2 linked regions of the Rhizobium sp. SSA_523 genome follow. The protein of the gene in region 2 interacts with the protein of the main gene of each other region in a pairwise test. Links are inferred from orthologs where the notes say so. Each region holds a gene or a part of one and is shown on either strand. Other genes may lie near its edges.

Evidence for each region. Proteins that work in one complex are often made in the same cells at the same time.
Region 1: the proteins of QTJ18_RS10115 (region 2) and QTJ18_RS21105 interact in binary tests that used the Escherichia coli proteins (3 or more experiments, as listed by UniProt). The link is inferred for Rhizobium sp. SSA_523 from one-to-one orthologs.

The regions. Positions count from the first base shown.
Region 1 is NZ_CP129382.1:2,689,953-2,692,844, forward strand. It holds QTJ18_RS21105 (alpha/beta fold hydrolase), read left to right. Parts: upstream 1-983; coding sequence 984-1,802; downstream 1,803-2,892. Other genes in the region: QTJ18_RS21100 (cysteine hydrolase family protein), read right to left, coding at 68-784; QTJ18_RS21110 (ATP-binding protein), read left to right, coding at 1,988-2,892. UniProt on the Escherichia coli protein: The physiological role of BioH is to remove the methyl group introduced by BioC when the pimeloyl moiety is complete. It allows to synthesize pimeloyl-ACP via the fatty acid synthetic pathway through the hydrolysis of the ester bonds of pimeloyl-ACP esters.
Region 2 is NZ_CP129382.1:380,548-388,488, forward strand. What follows is about bases 2,131-5,099. They hold QTJ18_RS10115 (acyl carrier protein), read left to right. Parts: upstream 2,131-3,481; coding sequence 3,482-3,718; downstream 3,719-5,099. Other genes in these bases: fabD (ACP S-malonyltransferase), read left to right, coding at 2,131-2,436; fabG (3-oxoacyl-[acyl-carrier-protein] reductase), read left to right, coding at 2,454-3,191; fabF (beta-ketoacyl-ACP synthase II), read left to right, coding at 3,847-5,099. Outside these bases: QTJ18_RS10100 (Nramp family divalent metal transporter), read left to right, coding at 127-1,416; more of fabD, read left to right, coding at 1,492-2,130; more of fabF, read left to right, coding at 5,100-5,109; endolytic transglycosylase MltG, read left to right, coding at 5,221-6,438; QTJ18_RS10130 (YicC/YloC family endoribonuclease), read left to right, coding at 6,494-7,381; gmk (guanylate kinase), read left to right, coding at 7,386-7,941. UniProt on the Escherichia coli protein: Carrier of the growing fatty acid chain in fatty acid biosynthesis.

The sequences.
Region 1 (2,892 bases), 2.3 Mb from region 2 along the record:
AAATTGTAGAATGCGAAGAACCCGGCGCAGGGGTCTCGGCCGGGTTCTTCGCTTGGCTTGCCTGAGGTTACTGCGCGCGCGCCAGACGTTCGACCGCTCCAGTGGTCGTCCAGAGATCGTTGGCAAACCAGCGGAAGTTGACCAGCGCGGCAAGGTAGGCATCCCCTTCCGGCAACTTGCTGCCAGCAGTCGCATCCCGTACCACCGCCACTTCGAAACCTTTCTCGACGAGATCCCGAAGATGGGATTCCACGCAGAAATTCGCAGCCATGCCGGCCAGGATCACCTTGTCGATCTTCTTCTTGCGCAGTTGAAAGACGACGTCGTTGGTTTGCGGTCCGGCGATCTTGTGCGGCGAGCAGACAATGGTTTTCCCGTCCTGAATGAACTCCTTGTATTCCGGCATACAATCGGCGCCGGAACCATCGAAGCCATCCAGCGAGAGCGGGTCCCGACGATCGAACATACGCAGCTTGTGCATGAGCGTTTCGCCGGTCGCGGCAAAGTCCCAGCGGTGGTCGAAAGGGTAATAGTAGTGGGGAGAGATCACCACCTCAATGCCTGCCGACTTGGACGCCTGCAGGAGCCGACCAATGTTCTCGACGGTGTTATGTTCGGTGATACTCTCGCCGAACGCGCTCCAGGCTGCGCCCTTGGGGCTGAGGAAATCAATTTGCGGATCCGTGATTAGCAGAGCTGTTCGCCCCGGTTCGATGTCCATTCCCACCTTCGGCAGTGCCGGATTTTCCGGGTCGGCATAGGCGGCAAGCGATGCGCTGGTCATGTCGTAGTCTCCCTTCCTTGGATGATGTCGCGAAGGTAGGGGTGCCGGAGACAGCCCGGATTGTATCATCCTGCAGTCGAACATTACGGCGCGATTTCCCGGCGTCGAACGCACTTTGCGGCAGAATCGTCAAATCCGCCTCGCGTCACCGCCGCTAGCTCTTCTCGAGCGTGATTGCGCCTTCGCACGGGAGACAACAATGTCGGAACACTCTTTGATCCGCTGGCTGGAAACACCACATGGTCGGCTTGCCTGGCGTGCGGATGGCCCCTCCGACGGAGTTCCCCTGATCCTGTTCCAGCGGTTTCGCGGGACGATGGACGACTGGGATCCAGCATTCATCGCCGCCATTTCCAGAAACCGTCGAGTCATACGCTTCGATAGCGCCGGTATCGGCCGCTCCGAAGGCAGCGTGCCCGAAACCATTCCCGCAATGGCTGCCGTTGCTGCCGATGTCATCCGTCTCCTTGGTTTGAGCCCTGTTGACGTGTTGGGTTGGTCGCTGGGCGGCGTAGTGGCGCAGCAGTTCGCGCTTGATTTCCCCGACCTCGTTCGTCGATTGATCATTGCAGGCTCCAGCCCGGGACCTGTCGCTGATGGCCCGCAACAGCATCCACGGGTGCCGCAGATCATGACCAAGGGCCAGAACGACGACGAGGACTTTCTGTTTCTATTCTATCCGGAAACAACAACGGCAATTGCCGCCGGTCGTGCTTCGCTGGCCCGTATCATGTCGCTACCAGACCGTGGCCCGCAGGTGAATGCTGCCGGTATGATGGGACAGGTGAAGGCAGTTTCCGGTTGGACTGGCATTTTTGATCGCGCAGACGAATTGAAGCTGCCGGTGCTTGTCGCCAATGGTGCCCACGACGTCATGCTGCCCGCCTATCGCTCCTATCTGCTTTCGCAGAGGGCACCCAATGCAAAACTTGTCCTCTATCCCGATGCAGGGCACGCATTCCTGTTTCAATTCATCGAGGATTTCGCCGCCGAGATCGATCGCTTCCTGCAGGAATGAAGCAATTCTAACGACTTGCAGGTACACAAAGCGGATGGTTCCAGCCACTTCGGCTAGAGCCATTCACCTCTGTCCAAGCCGCTTCGGTTGCAGACTCCGCTGCAACCGAATATTCGTCATCGTGCGCGACTGATCCGGCGTCTTGCCTGGACGGTCCCGTGGCACCTGGCGGATAGGAGCAAGTGTTGGCAAGCGGTGACATCCTTCTTTTCGGTGGCTTCCGCTTGTCTGCGAGCGAGCGCCAGCTCAGTCACGACGGACACGTGATCCGTCTCGGCAGCAGGGCGCTGGATATTCTGTACTGTCTTGTCCGAGAGGCAGGCAACATCGTCCGCAATGAAGACCTCATGCGCGAAGTATGGGGCGTAGTCCATGTCGAAGAGGTCAGTTTGCGAGTGCACATCTCAGAACTGCGCAAGGCTCTTGCGCAGTTTTCTGATGCAGATCGCTATATCATCAATGTTCCAGGCAGAGGCTACAGCTTCACGGCGACAGTCACGCAAGATCAATCTGATCCATCCACTCTTATATCGACGCCTAAAAAGGCGTTCCCACGCTTCGATCCGCTTCCTCTGCGCCCCCTGAAGCTCGTGGGACGAGAGCAAGAGGTTCGGCGAATTCGGCATGAGCTGATAGCAAAGCGCTTTCTCTCGATCGTCGGGACCGGTGGCATAGGCAAGACCACCGTCGCGCTCGCGGTTGCCCAGAGCCTTCAAGCTGAATTCGGCGATGCCGTTCTGTTTATCGATCTGGCACCCTTGCGTGATCAGCGAATGGTGACAGGTGCCTTCGCAACGGTCCTGGGTCTGCCCGTGAGGGGCGAGAATGAGACGGCGAGCATTCTGGCCGTTCTCGAAACGACCAAGGCCCTCCTCGTCATCGACAATTGTGAACATGTCATTGGTGCCGTTGCCGAACTGGCCGAGAAAATCTTCCTCAGTGGGTCACAGGTGCATTTGCTCACCACCACGCGTGAGCCGCTTCGGGTCCAGGGCGAGCAGGTCCTGCGTTTGCAGGGACTGGCCGTGCCGCCCGAGGATGAGGAGGCGACAGCCGACAGCGTTGGGGCCTACCCCGCGGTGTCGCTGTT
Region 2 (7,941 bases):
GTCCACCCTTGGTGCCGGCCGCGCGATCGAAGATGACGTTGACGAACAGGCAACCTTTCGCGGCCAAAACACTTTGTGTCCTTTCGAGGTCAAAATCATGTCTTTTGAATTGCATGGAGTGTTGAGATGGAAGAGCGGAACACAGCGGGCGGCAGGCTGAACGAACCAGCCGATGCCGCTCTGCCGCCGGTCGGTGCGGCGCGGTGGAAGCTGATCGGACCCGGCATCGTGGCGGCAGCGACCGGTGTCGGCGCCGGCGATCTGGTGGCGACGCTCATAGCGGGGTCGAAATTCGGCTATGCGCTGCTATGGGCTGCGGTCATCGGCTGCATCGTCAAGATCGCGCTCGCCGAAGGGTCCGCCCGCTATCATCTGGCAACCGGCTCGACCATGCTGGACGGCTGGCGCTCTCTGGGGCGCTGGACGACGTGGTATTTCGGCGCCTATATCCTGATCTGGGGCTTTGTCTACGGCGCGACGGCAATGAGCGCGACGGCCCTGCCGCTGGCGGCGCTCTTTCCGATCCTGCCCCTTTGGGCCTGGGCGATGACGGCCGGCATCGTGTGCGCGCTGTTCGTGGCCATGAACCGTTACGAAATGTTTGAAACGGTCATGAAACTCTTCATCGGCACCATGTTCGTGATCGTCGTGGGCGTGGCCATTCTCGTCGGTCCCAATGTCGGTGAGGCGATCACCGGCCTGATCCCGTCCATTCCGGAAGGCTCCGCCATCTACACGCTCGGCCTGATCGGCGGCGTCGGCGGCACCATCACCATGGCCTCCTATGGCTATTGGGTGAATGCCAAGGGCTGGCGCACGCCGGCCTGGATGGGCGTCATGCGGCTCGACAATCGGGTGGCCTATGTCATGACCGGCATCTTCGTCGTCGCCATGCTGATCATCGGCGCCGAGCTGCTCTATACCGCGCAGATCACCCTTTCGAGCGGCGATCGCGGCCTTCTCGACCTCGACGAGGTCTTGCGCGAGCGCTTCGGCGGCGTCGTCTCGACGCTCTTCCTCGTCGGCTTCTTTGCCACCTCGGTGTCCTCCATCCTCGGCGTCTGGCACGGTGTCTCGCTGCTGTTCGCCGATTTCGTCCGCAACCACATCCAGGGCGAAACGGGTTCGCGCGAGGGGCTGGAACGTACGCCGGCCTTCCGCTTCTTCCTGTTCTGGCTGACGATCCCGCCGATGGTGCTGCTATATTTTGGCCGCCCCTTCCTGCTCGTGGTGATCTACGGCGCGCTGGGCGCCTTCTTCATGCCCTTTTTGGCGCTGACCCTGATCTGGCTCTTGAATTCATCACGCGTTCCGGCGCAATGGCGCAGCGGCTGGGTGTCGAACGGCCTGCTCGGCATTGCCGCCCTGCTGTTCATTGTTCTGTGCATCAACGAGGTGATCGGCCTCCTGACCTGACGGCCAGGCACCTGCGGCCTTGACTTGGCGCGAGAGAATGTGAATGGAAAGGCGAAAAAGGGAAGGACTTATCCCATGAGCATTGCATTCACGTTCCCCGGCCAGGGCAGTCAGGCCGTCGGTATGGGCAAGGATCTCGCCGAGGCCTTCCCGCAGGCCCGTGCGGTTTTCGAGGAAGTCGACGAAGCGCTTGGCCAGAAACTGTCCGACATCATGTGGAATGGGCCGGAGGATCAGCTGACGCTGACGGCCAATGCCCAGCCGGCGCTGATGGCGGTCTCGATGGCTGTCATGCGCGTCCTGGAAGCCGGCGGTCTGAAGCTCGCCGACAAGGTCGCCTATGTTGCCGGTCATTCGCTGGGCGAATATTCGGCACTCTGCGCGGCAGAAACCTTCACCATTGCCGATACGGCAAGGCTCCTGCGGATCCGCGGCGATGCCATGCAATCGGCCGTGGCGGTCGGCGAGGGCGCCATGGCGGCCATTATCGGCCTGGAACAGGTGGATGTCGATGCCGTCTGCACCGAGGCCCGGGACGCCGGTGTCTGCCAGATCGCCAATGACAATGGCGGCGGCCAGCTGGTCATTTCCGGCTCCAGGGCCGCAGTCGAGAAGGCGGCGGCGCTGGCGACGGAAAAGGGTGCCAAGCGGGCCATCATGCTGCCGGTCTCGGCCCCCTTTCATTCGGCTCTGATGGCGCCTGCCGGCAATGCCATGCAGCATGCGCTGGCGCAGGTGGCCAAGCGCGATCCCGTCGTTCCCGTCATTGCCAATGTCCGCGCCGCACCGGTGCGCGATGCCGATGAGATCGCGCAATTGCTCGTCACCCAGGTGACCGGCCAGGTGCGCTGGCGCGAGACGGTCGAATGGTTTGCGGCCAATGATGTGACGACGCTTTACGAAATCGGCGCCGGCAAGGTCCTGACCGGCCTTGCCCGCCGCATCGACAAGACCGTGACGGGCATTGCCGTCAACACGCCGGCGGATATTGATGCCGCGCTGAAAACACTTCTCGGCTGAGAACGAAGGAAAAGATCATGTTTGACTTGACCGGCCGCAAGGCCTTGGTAACCGGCGCAACGGGCGGTATCGGCGAAGAGATTGCCCGCATGCTGCATCGCCAGGGCGCGACCGTCGGCCTGCACGGCACGCGCGCCGAAAAGCTGGAGGCGCTGGCGGCGGAACTCGGCGAGCGTGTGCATGTCTTCCCGGCCAATCTCGGCGACCGCGAGCAGGTCAAGGCGCTGGGTGAAAAGGCCGAGGCGGAGCTCGGCGGTGTCGATATCCTGGTCAACAATGCCGGTATCACCCGCGACGGCCTCTTCGTGCGCATGAGCGACGATGATTGGGACAGTGTCATCGAGGTCAATCTGACCGCGACCTTCCGGCTGACGCGCGAACTGACGCATCCGATGATGCGCCGCCGGTTCGGCCGCATCATCAACATCACCTCGGTGGTCGGCGTGACCGGTAATCCCGGCCAGGCCAATTACTGCGCCTCCAAGGCGGGCATGATCGGTTTTTCGAAATCGCTCGCCCAGGAGATCGCCACCCGCAACGTGACCGTCAACTGCATCGCGCCCGGATTCATCGAAAGCGCGATGACCGACAAGCTGAACGACAAGCAGAAGGACGCCATCCTCGGCGCCATTCCGATGAAGCGCATGGGGGCCGGCGCCGATATTGCCAGCGCCGTCGTCTACCTCGCTTCGGCAGAGGCCGGCTATGTCACGGGCCAGACCCTGCACGTCAATGGCGGCATGGCCATGATCTGAGGGGCTCGCCCCCTCGACATCCGCCGTCACATTTGCCTGTTGGCGGCGGATTAGTGAGTGATTTTGTGGCTTTGCGGCGCGGTGAAACCGTGTTAAGCGGGCCATGACTGTGTACAGTCACCCCGATGGCTGGCCTTCCGCCTGCCCATTTTGGCAGCGACCATGTCGGCAGCTTCCCTCGGGTGATCGAATTTGCCCTCTATGCCGGCCGAAGGGGCGGAAAAAGGGTTCCAACAGCGTTCGGATGGCTTAATCTCCATCCGGTCAAGATAAAGGTCGAGGAAACCGACATGAGCGATATCGCAGAGCGCGTTAAGAAAATTGTCATTGATCATCTCGGCGTCGATGCCGACAAAGTCGTCGAAAGCGCCAGCTTCATCGATGACCTCGGCGCCGACTCGCTCGACACCGTCGAACTCGTCATGGCCTTCGAAGAGGAATTCGGCGTTGAAATTCCCGACGACGCTGCCGATTCGATCCTGACGGTCGGCGACGCCGTGAAATTCATCGAAAAGGCCCAGGCCTGATTTCGATCCATTCTGGACGGACCACCCCATGGGGCAGGTCCATCGACGGCCCGGCATGTTCGGGCCGTTTCAGTAAGATCAGATCGCATTTGAGATCGCATTAAGACAATGGGGGGTGGGACGCTGGCATGAGGCGTGTCGTTATCACCGGTACCGGAATGGTATCTCCTCTCGGCTGCGGAACGGAGATCACCTGGTCCAGGCTTCTCGCGGGCGAAAACGCAGCGCGACGGGTCACTGACTTCGAAGTCGAAGATCTCCCGGCCAAGATTGCCTGCCGCATTCCGTTCGGCGACGGTTCCGACGGGACCTTCAATGCCGATGACTGGATGGAGCCGAAGGAGCAGCGCAAGGTCGATCCCTTCATCGTCTATGGCATGGCCGCTGCCGATATGGCGCTTGCCGATGCCGGCTGGCATCCGCAGAGCGACGAGGACCAGTGCGCCACCGGCGTGCTGATCGGCTCGGGCATCGGTGGCCTCGAAGGGATCGTCGATGCGGGCTATACCCTGCGCGACAAGGGTCCGCGGCGCATCTCCCCCTTCTTCATTCCCGGCCGCCTGATCAATCTCGTTTCCGGCCATGTCTCGATCCGCCACAAGCTGCGCGGTCCCAATCATTCCGTCGTCACCGCCTGTTCGACCGGCGCGCATGCCATCGGCGATGCCAGCCGGCTGATCGCGCTGGGCGATGCCGACGTGATGGTCGCCGGCGGTGCGGAATCGCCGATCTGCCGCATCTCGCTCGCCGGTTTTGCCGCATGCAAGGCCCTGTCGACGCAGAGGAACGACGAGCCGCAAAAGGCGTCCCGTCCCTACGACCGCGACCGCGACGGCTTCGTCATGGGCGAGGGTGCGGGCATCGTGGTGCTGGAAGAGCTGGAGCATGCCAAGGCGCGCGGTGCCAAGATCTATGCGGAAGTGGTGGGCTATGGCCTGTCCGGCGACGCCTTTCACATCACGGCTCCTTCCGAAGATGGCGACGGCGCCTATCGCTGCATGAGTGCCGCCCTCAAACGCGCCGGCCTGACGGCTGCCGATGTCGATTACATCAATGCCCATGGTACATCGACCATGGCCGATACGATCGAACTCGGTGCCGTCGAACGCCTGGTCGGCGATGCCGCCTCGAAGATCTCGATGTCGTCCACCAAATCCGCCATCGGCCATCTTCTGGGTGCGGCCGGTGCCGTGGAAGCCATCTTTGCCACGCTCGCCATTCGTGACAATATCGCGCCGCCGACGCTCAACCTCGACAATCCGGATGTCGAGACGAAGATTGATCTTGTGCCGCATGTGGCGCGCAAGCGCGACATCAATGTTGCCTTGTCCAATTCCTTCGGTTTCGGCGGAACGAATGCATCGCTGGTGCTGCGTCGCTACCAGGGCTGAAGTCGCAAGCCAAAGCAGCCGGCCAGGTGCCGGCTGGCCGCCTGCCGGTCCCTGTTTTCGCCGCATTGCGCAGTAAGACAGGGGCGTGCCTGACGATCAGAAGGAGTGCCGGTGACTGACACGAACAGCAGCAGCGACAAGGGAGCGGGCCGCGACGTCAATGGCGGCGGGCCCTTCATACCCAAATCGCCCAACGAGGCTCTCAAACCGGAAAAGGTTCCGGAGCCGCCGCGCCGGTCCAAGAAGGCGCGCAGCCAGCTCGTCATATTCCTGAACTTCGTGATGACGATGATGGTCTTTGCCTGCGTGGCCGCTGTCGCTGGCTTCTATTATGTCATGCAGGAATATCAGTCGAAGGGACCGCTTGAGGTCAATACGCATTTCGTCGTGCCGAGCGGCGCGGGGCTGGCGCAGATCGCCCAGAGCCTGGAGCGCAACGGCATTGTGTCGGATGCACGCATCTTCCGCTACATCACGGGCAGCTATCTGGATGACGGCGAAACGCTGAAGGCCGGCGAATACGAAATCAAGGCCGGTGCCTCGATGAAGGAGATCGCCACGATTCTCGAATCGGGCAAATCCATCCTCTATTCGGTCTCCATGCCGGAGGGTCTGACGGTCCAGCAGATGATGACCCGGCTGTCCGACGATCCGGTTCTCGAAGGCGACCTGCCGAACGAACTTCCGCCGGAGGGCAGCCTGCGTCCGGATACCTACAAGTTTTCGCGCGGCACCAAGCGCGTCGAGATCCTCAGCCAGATGCGGGTGGCCCAGGAGAGGCTGATCGACCAGATCTGGGAGCGGCGCGATCCCGACCTGCCGGTCAAGACCAAGCAGGAATTCGTGACGCTTGCTTCCATCGTCGAGAAGGAGACCGGCAAGGACGACGAACGCGCCCATGTCGCCTCCGTCTTCATCAACCGTCTCAACAAGGGCATGCGGCTGCAATCGGACCCGACCATCATCTACGGAATCTTCGGCGGGCAGGGCAAGCCGTCCGACCGGCCGATCTACCAGTCGGATCTGGAAAAGCAGACGCCTTACAACACCTATCAGGTGAAGGGCCTGCCGCCGACCCCGATCGCCAATCCAGGCCGGGCCGCGCTTGAAGCCGTGGCCAATCCCTGGCGCACCAACGACCTCTATTTCGTGGCGGACGGCACCGGCGGACACGTCTTCGCCGCGACGCTGGACGAGCATAATGCCAATGTACGCCGCTGGCGCAAGCTGGAGGCCGAGCGGGCGAAGCAGGATGGCACCACAGCGGAGATCGTCGACGACGGGCTTCCGGGCGGCAATGAGGCGGAGAAGCCGCCCAAGGGAAATTGAGGTTTCAGCTTGGCCGCCTTTCGGGCGGCCTTTCTTCATGTAAAGGGAATTGCGGATGAACGTTCAGTCCATGACCGGTTTTGCCCGGCGGGAAGGCTCTGTCGGACGCCATCGCTGGGTCTGGGAACTGCGTTCGGTGAATGGCAAGAGCCTGGATCTGCGCCTGCGGCTGCCGGGCGGCTTCGAGGCGCTGGAGACGGATGTGCGACGGTTGGTCGGTGCGCGGCTGACGCGCGGCAATCTCCAGGTCACGCTGTCCACCGCGGTGACGGAAGCAAAGATGGAGGCTGTCGTGAACCGCGAGGCTCTTTCGGCGCTCAAGGCCCTGCGGACGGAGCTCGGCGATCTCGTCGATCCGTCTCCCCTTCGCCTGGACAGCCTGCTGACCATTCGCGGCCTCGTGGATTTCCGCGAAGCGGCGGAGGGGGAGGCGGCCGTCGCCGAACGGGATGCGGCCGTGCTGGATGGCCTGACCCTGGCGCTGGACGATCTCATCGCCATGCGGCTCTCGGAGGGCCGGGCGCTCGAGGATATCCTGTCCGGCCATATCGCTACCGTCGCCCGGCTGGTGGAGGAAGTGGAAGCGGATCCGTCCCGCTCGACGGAGGAGATCGCCCGGCGCCTGAAGCAGCAGGTGGCGCTCCTGATGGAGAATGGTGCGAGCCTGGACCGCGAGCGCCTGTATGCCGAGGCCGCGCTTTTGGCGACCAAGGCGGATCTGCGCGAAGAGATCGACCGGCTGAAGGCGCATGTCGCCGCGGCCAGGGAATTGCTCGACAAGGGCGGCCCGATCGGCCGCCGGCTGGATTTCCTTGCACAGGAATTTAACCGCGAAGCCAATACAATCTGTTCCAAATCGAACGCCGCTCCGGTAACGGCAAGGGGATTGGAGCTGAAGGTTGTGATCGATCAGTTCCGCGAACAGGTTCAGAACTTGGAGTGACCCCATGAAGCCGGCCTCGCCTGCCTCCATCAAGATTGCCAGACGTGGACTGATGCTGGTGCTCTCCTCGCCGTCTGGAGCGGGAAAATCGACGATCGCCCGCAACCTGCTCGATGAGGATCGCAGCCTGGAAATTTCCGTCAGCGTGACCACCCGCGCCAAGCGGCCAAGCGAGATCGCCGGCAAGCACTATCATTTCATCTCGGTGGCGCAGTTCGAGCGGATGCGCGATGCCGGAGATCTGCTGGAATGGGCGGAAGTGCACGGCAATTTCTACGGCACGCCGCGCGAACCGGTGGAAATGGCCATGGCCGAAGGGCGCGACATGCTGTTCGACATCGACTGGCAGGGCGCGCGGCAGCTGCAGGAGAAGATGAAGGCGGATGTCGTCTCGATCTTCGTTCTGCCGCCCAGCATGACGGAGTTGCAGTCGCGCCTGCACCGCCGCGCCGAAGATACAGAGGCAGTCATCCGGACGCGGCTGATGAATTCGCGCTCCGAAATCGAGCACTGGCGCGAATATGACTATGTCATCGTCAATGACGATCTCGACGAGGCCT